3 regions of the Afipia sp. GW822-FHT03D08 genome follow, and region 3 is predicted to be linked to each of the others. Evidence: predicted binding sites of a transcription regulator. Region 3 holds the regulator's gene; each other region holds the start of a gene.

Region 1 (2,266 bases), on a different contig from region 3:
CTGGCGCTGCCGGTCAGCCTGCTGGCGGCACGGAACATCATTCCGTCAGTTTTCCTGCGCTTTCCGGTGCGCCGCTTTCTGGATTCGATCAGGGGCGTCGATATGCTGATCTGGGCGCTGGTGTGGATCAATGTCGTGGGACTTGGACCGTTTGCCGGCGTGCTGGCGATTGCGACCTCGGATTTCGGTGCGTTCGGCAAGCTTTTCTCCGAAGCTATCGAAGGAGCCGACCGCAAGCAGGTCGAGGGTATCCGCGCGGCGGGCGGCAGCAAACTACAGGAAATTCGCTTCGGTTTGATGCCGCAGGTGCTTCCCGTGCTGGCCGGGCAAATTCTCTACTTCATTGAATCCAACACGCGCTCGGCCACCATCATCGGTATTGTCGGCGCCGGGGGCATCGGATTGCAACTGGCCGAACAAATCCGTGTGCTGGAATGGCAGAAAGTCTCGACCCTGATCCTGATGATTCTGGCTGCGGTCGCTGTGATCGATTTGATCTCAAGCCGCCTGCGCTTAGCGATCATCGGTCGCGCCGGTGAAGCGCCGCACTAACTTTTAAGCCTTACTTGTTCTCGATGACGAACTGGACGCGCTCCGCCGCGAAGCGAGCGCGGGTGGTGAGCAGGGGCGTCCCATTCGGCTCCGCATCCAGGCTGTCGGCGACCAGAACAGGGCGGCCAAGGGCGAGATCAAGCCGCGTCGCATCAGCGGCATCGGCGATAGAAGCGGAGACATTGGTCCATTCGCGGCGATAATCACGCACGCCAAAATGCGCGAGCAGCTTGGTCATTGACCGGGTCTTCTCATAGACCCGCCCGCCATCGGTAAAGCGGCTTGCGTCGAGCCAGGTGGTTCCAAGACAGACTGGAACACGGTTCGCCATGCGCAACGCATCGATCCGGAGCAGCGGCGCATCCGTCCTGAGCCCCAGCCGTTTGGCAAGCTCGCGTGTCGCGGGTTCGACTGACGCACTCAGCAATTGACCGCTGGCCTCAAGACCCCCGGCGCCAACGATCTCGGAAAAACGGGTTCGCGAGCGCAGCGGGTAGGCTATGCGCGGAGCCTCGACATAGGTGCCGCTGCCACGCTCCGCGCGGACGAGCCCGCGCTCGGCCAGCGCCGCCAGCGCGCGCCGCACCGTGTGACGGTTGACACGGTGGATTTCCGCAATTTCCAGTTCACCGGGAAGGCGTGTATCGCGGGCATAGGTTCCGTCGGCGATGGCCTGCTCGATGGAATCCGCGACACGGCGCCAGAGTGCGACACCGGTCGCTGGCTCTCCTGACAAACTCATGGATGCAACGACATGTTTGGGCGGCCAATTCCAGACGCTGTGAAAATCATGGCGACGTCACCAATTTGTCATGGCGCTGCGTTACGAAGTTGTCTACTAACATAGACAACTTGGAATCGGCAAGCTGGACATGACCCAACCGCACGCCACACCGGAAACCTGTCGCCGTAAAGCAATGTCTGTGCTTGCGCATACCTCGACGGAGCGGATTTCCGCCTGCCTCGAAGCGCTCGATGTTCCGTCTCACGAAACAGCCCGGCAACCCGAGAACGGGCTTGTCATGGTTCGGGGCCGGATCGGCGGTGACGGCGCGCCTTTCAATCTCGGTGAGGCCAGCGTTTCACGCGCAGCGGTGCGGCTAGCCTCCGGTGAACTTGGCTTCGGCTATGTGCTGGGGCGGGATGGTGAGAAGGCGAGGCTGATCGCCTTGTGCGATGCGCTGATCCAGAACAGCGGTTTCAAGGCTGATATCGAACAAAAGGTCATTGCTCCGTTGCGTCGCGAGCTTGAAGACGCGCGATTGCGGCAAGCGGCGGAGACTGCGGCGACCCGCGTCGATTTCTACACGCTGGTCAGGGGCGAGGGCTGATGACACTCCATACCAGCCTTGACTCCAGTGGTGGCTTTGTCGATCCAGTAAAGTCATCGCAATCCGTGTTCCGCAGCGTGATGAACGCGCTGGCGCGCCCCGGCTCGGTCCAAACCGTCGCAGAGGGAGTTCATGCACCGTCGCCTATGATGACCGCCACTGCCGCCGTTTCGCTGGCCCTGTTCGACCACGATACGCCAATCTGGATTGACGACCGCTTTTCAGCCGAACCCGCGATTGATACATGGCTGCGGTTTCAGACAGGCGCCCCGTTGACAAGCGATGCATCCCGCGCCGCCTTCGCCCTGATACATGATGGCGCGGCGTTGCCGGACTTCGAGGGTTTTGCGCCTGGGACGCCGGAATATCCGGATCGATCGACG
Region 2 (2,266 bases), 130 kb from region 3:
TGCGGGTGTTACCCACCGCTTCGGCAGGAACCTTGCTCAGCGTGCCATACTTCTGCACCTGATCGCCGACGTCCTTCACGAGAACCGCCAGCGACGGATAAGTGCCTTCGTTGATCTTGTGCAGCGAGACATACTGAGTCACTGCCGGACGGGGATCGCCGATGATGCTATGGCCGGCGCCCTTTGCAGCGATCACCTTTGACGCCGCTTCTGACGTCTGCTGGAACTTGATGACCTGCGATTCCGGCAAGGCGCGGTTCAGCGCATAGGCAGTCGGCACAGTGCCGATCAGGATCAGCATGATCAGGCCCATGCCCTTCTGGCCGTCGTTTGATCCGTGCGCGAAGCTGACGCCGGTGCAGGTCGCGATCAGGATACCGCGAATCCACAGCGGCGGTGGCTTGTTGCCTTCCGGAGCAGCGTAAAGCGCCGGATTGCGAACAACGAACTTCAACACCAGCAACAGAAGTGCCGCCATGCAGAAGCCGAACAACGGCGAGAGCAACAACGCGTAGCCGATTTCCGTGGCCTTGGTCCAGTCAACGCCCGAGGTACCATCGCGTCCGCGCATGACCGCGTTGGCGATGCCGACGCCGATGATCGAGCCGATCAGCGTGTGGGAGCTGGAAGCCGGAAGACCGAAGTACCAGGTGCCGAGATTCCAGATGATGGCTGCGATCAAGAGCGCGAACACCATGGCGAAACCGGCGCTGCTTCCGACCTGAAGAATGAGCTCAACCGGCAGCAGCGAGACGATGCCGAAAGCAACCGCGCCGCTCGACAGCAACACGCCAAGAAAGTTGAAGAAGCCCGACCACATCACGGCAAATTCCGCCGGAAGCGAATGGGTGTAGATCACCGTCGCAACGGCGTTTGCGGTGTCGTGGAAGCCGTTGACGAATTCGAAGCCGAGCGCAATCAGCAGCGCAACAAACAGCAGGATGTAGGGAAGATAGGTCGTGACCTTGGTGCCGGTAGCGTCGATATCGACGTAAATGCTGTAGGCAACGAATATTGCACCCGCGGCGAGGATGCCAAAAAACAGGATCATGGTCAGTGGGTTAAAACCTTTATCGAGATTGGGCCTTGAAGCCGGCTCGATGGTTTGCCCGTCGGCAACCCCGGAATTCAATGTAATGTCGCTCATCTCATACCCCTTATGAAACTCAGGGGTTCTTTTTGACCTTTTAACTTGAAGGTTGGATGACACCTTTCATATCGGCCCAACGACGCGCTTCGGTTTCAGATGAGCGGTGTCCGCGAATATTCATGGGTTCCGCAGCTTTTGAAGCCTGCGGATAAAACGCCGGGACAAGATCTTGGAATGGTTCGAGAAACACGGCGACCTAACGCAGTACTTCCGCTCTTTCTTTCTCATCCATCAATTCAAGCAGCCAGGCCAGGCTGACACCCAGACCAAGACCGAGCAACAAGCTGATGAACAAGGTCCCGATGGGGAACGTTCGGCCGGTTTCCGGCTGGACCACTGCACGGCTCAAGACCCGCGCGTCCGGGTTGTCCGGCCGCTGTTGCTGAGATCGCGCGAGGACAGCTTGGTATGCAGCACGGTGTGCTTCGACGTCCCGCTCCAGTTCCTTGAGCCGCGCACTCGCTTCGCTGGTTTTGACGGAATTTTGCCTTGACGCTTCAAGGCGGTTCTTGAGTTGCGTCACCACTGCGCGGGTACGTTCCAGATCGGCTGCAGCCGACTGAACCCCATCCTGAATCGCCTGTTCCAGCAGCCGTCTGGCTTCGGTCGCCCGCATCCTGGCGATCACGAGGTCGGGGTGACGCGGTCCGAGCGTTTCGGAAAGATCAATTTCCAGTTCCCGTGCGGCGGCGTAACGGCTTCTGAATGTCCCGATTGCTCCTCCCCGGATAGGGTCCGGAATTCCGCCGCCATCCAGGATTTTCCGGGCACGCTGGAGTTGATTCAGCGTCGAACGCAAGCCGCCGGCTCTGGCCTCGGCCGCGGCGATCTGTTCGGATATCTCACTGGCTTGTTTCTCGGCACTGGATTGACCACCAGCCATCATCGCCAGGCTGTCAGTGCGATATTTCTCATATCGCTGTTCGGCTTCCCGCAAGCGCGTCTGGAGTGATCCCAGCCGTTCGCCGAGAGGCGCCGCAGCCCCAGGTGCCGCGCCAGCGCCAGCGAGCCTCTGCTCCTCCACGTAGCTGTCCATCACCGCGTTGGCGACGCGCACCGACGTTTCTCTGTCGGGCGTGACGACATCGACGTTCACGGTGCCGGAGCCGGGATTGC
Region 3 (2,266 bases):
AGCGCGGCGAGCGTAGACTTGGAGGCTCTATAAAACAAGCAAGCGCAAGGCCCGGACTCGACGCATTCCGGCCGTCAACGTACAAGGCTTGAGCGGTCGAAAACCGGATTGGCCTGGTTAAAAGACGGATGCAGCCATGAACGTCACCATCTATCACAACCCGGATTGCGGAACGTCCCGCAACACGCTGGCAATGATCCGGCAAAGCGGCATCGAGCCCACAATTATCGAGTATCTGAAGCAGCCGCCCACCCGCTCAGAACTGATCGAGCTCATTGCGGCGATGGGAGTTTCTGTGCACTCGCTTTTGCGCGAGAAGGGCACACCCTATGCCGAGCTTGGGCTCGGCGATCCGAAATGGACAGATGATGATCTGATCGATCAGATGCTCGCACACCCAATCCTGATCAATCGGCCGATCGTCGTGACACCTAAGGGCGTCAAGCTGTGCCGGCCCTCGGAGGCTGTGCTTGACGTTCTGCCAAATCCGCACATAGGCAGGTTCGTCAAGGAAGACGGCGACGTCGTCAACCCTGTGTGAGGCACGTCGCTGCCGATGACCAACACCCTGCTTATGCGAGGTGAAGGTCAGGCAACTTGCGACTCAGTTTTGCGAATCAGCCTTGGCGAAGCGATCGTCAAGCGCGTAGCCCGCGCCACGAACCGTGCGGATCGGATCCGACTCGCGCCCAAGATTCAGCAGCTTCCTGAGACGGCCGATGTGTACGTCCACCGTGCGCTCGTCGATATAGATGTCACGGCCCCACACGCCATCGAGCAGCTGCTCGCGGCTGAACACACGCCCCGGGTGTTCCAGGAAGAACTCCAGAAGCCGGTATTCGGTCGGGCCCAAGTCGATCGGGCGGCCAGAACGGGCAACGCGCCGCCGGTCACGATCTAGTTCGATGTCGCCAAAGGCGAGAACGGTCGCGAGGCGTTCGGGACTTGCGCGCCGCAGCAGACCCTTCACACGCGCCAGCAGTTCCGGCACCGAGAACGGTTTGACGATATAGTCGTCCGCTCCGGTCGCAAGGCCCCTCACCCTTTCGCTTTCCTCGCCGCGCGCGGTCAGCATGATAATCGGAATCTGCTTGGTCTCGGGTCGTGCACGCAACCGGCGGCAAAGCTCGATCCCGGACAGGCCTGGAAGCATCCAGTCGAGCACGATGAGATCGGGAACATGTTCCTTGAGCCGGGTGTCCGCATCGTCGCCGCGGGCAACCGTCTCGACGTCGTAGCCCTCGGCATCCAGGTTGTAGCGAAGCAGCGTGGTCAACGCCTCTTCGTCCTCGACCACAAGAATTCGGGCGCTCATTTCAAGTCCTTTAGTTCGTCTTACAAATTAACTGCCTGACGCGGCCGTTGCAAAGTTCGTCATGTCGCCCTTCGGGCGCTGATCGAGCATCTGCTGGCCTTCGATCATGTAGAAAACCGTCTCGGCGATGTTGGTCGCATGGTCGCCGATCCGTTCAATATTCTTGGCGCAGAACATCAAGTGAATACAGAAACCGATATTGCGCGGGTCTTCCATCATATAGGTCAGAAGCTCGCGGAACAGGGACGTGCAGATTGCATCGACCTCTTCGTCGCCCTTCCAGACGGTCATCGCGGCAGGCAGATCGTGCGCCGCATATGCATCGAGCACCGACTTGACTTGCGACTGAACGAGGTCGGTCATGTGTTCAAGGCCACGGATCAGCTTCAGCGGATGGAAATCGCTGTCGAGCGCTGCGACGCGCTTGCCGATGTTCTTCGACAGGTCGCCGATGCGCTCCAGATCGGTGGCAACGCGCATCGAACTGACGATTTCACGCAGATCGACCGCCATCGGCTGGCGGCGAGCGATCGTCAGCACCGCGCGTTCCTCGATCAAGTGCTGCAGTTTATCGATCTCGAGGTCGGCCGCGACAACGCGCTTGCCCAGCGCGACGTCGCGCCGGATCAACGCATCGACGGAATCGACGATCTGCCGTTCTGCCAGTCCGCCCATCTCGGCCACGAGCCGGTTGAGTTCCTGAAGGTCGTCGTCGAACGCTTTGGCGGTATGATCTGAAGCCATGATATGTTTTCTCCCGCGAATGCGCGTCAGCCGAAGCGGCCGGTGATGTAATCTTGTGTGCGCCGGTCGGTCGGCGAAGTGAATATCTTGTTGGTATCGTCGAACTCGACCAGCTCACCAAGATACATGAACGCTGTCTTGTCAGACACACGCGCCGCCTGCTGCATATTATGCGTCACGATGGCGATCGTGTAGTCCTCCTTGAGT

Evidence for each region. Region 3 encodes PhoB, which activates phosphate uptake and scavenging genes when phosphate is short. Its sites were predicted from a motif close to TGTCATNNANCTGTCAT; they were not measured.
Region 1: a site for PhoB is predicted at 1,350-1,366, ahead of phnF (phosphonate metabolism transcriptional regulator PhnF). Genes of this name have one in related genera too.
Region 2: a site for PhoB is predicted at 1,193-1,209, ahead of AC1RM7_RS17085 (inorganic phosphate transporter). Genes of this name have one in related genera too.

Annotation. Positions count from the first base shown of each region.
Region 1 covers NZ_JBXANK010000001.1:182,452-184,717, forward strand. The annotation lists gene phnE (phosphonate ABC transporter, permease protein PhnE) at 1-552, shown strand, start outside; gene phnF (phosphonate metabolism transcriptional regulator PhnF) at 563-1,294, opposite strand; gene phnG (phosphonate C-P lyase system protein PhnG) at 1,425-1,883, shown strand; gene phnH (phosphonate C-P lyase system protein PhnH) at 1,883-2,266, shown strand, end outside.
Region 2 covers NZ_JBXANK010000002.1:452,482-454,747, forward strand. The annotation lists gene AC1RM7_RS17085 (inorganic phosphate transporter) at 1-1,147, opposite strand, end outside; gene AC1RM7_RS17090 (GumC family protein) at 1,347-2,266, opposite strand, start outside.
Region 3 covers NZ_JBXANK010000002.1:586,702-588,967, forward strand. The annotation lists gene arsC (arsenate reductase (glutaredoxin)) at 137-541, shown strand; gene phoB (phosphate regulon transcriptional regulator PhoB) at 605-1,315, opposite strand; gene phoU (phosphate signaling complex protein PhoU) at 1,343-2,059, opposite strand; gene pstB (phosphate ABC transporter ATP-binding protein PstB) at 2,086-2,266, opposite strand, start outside.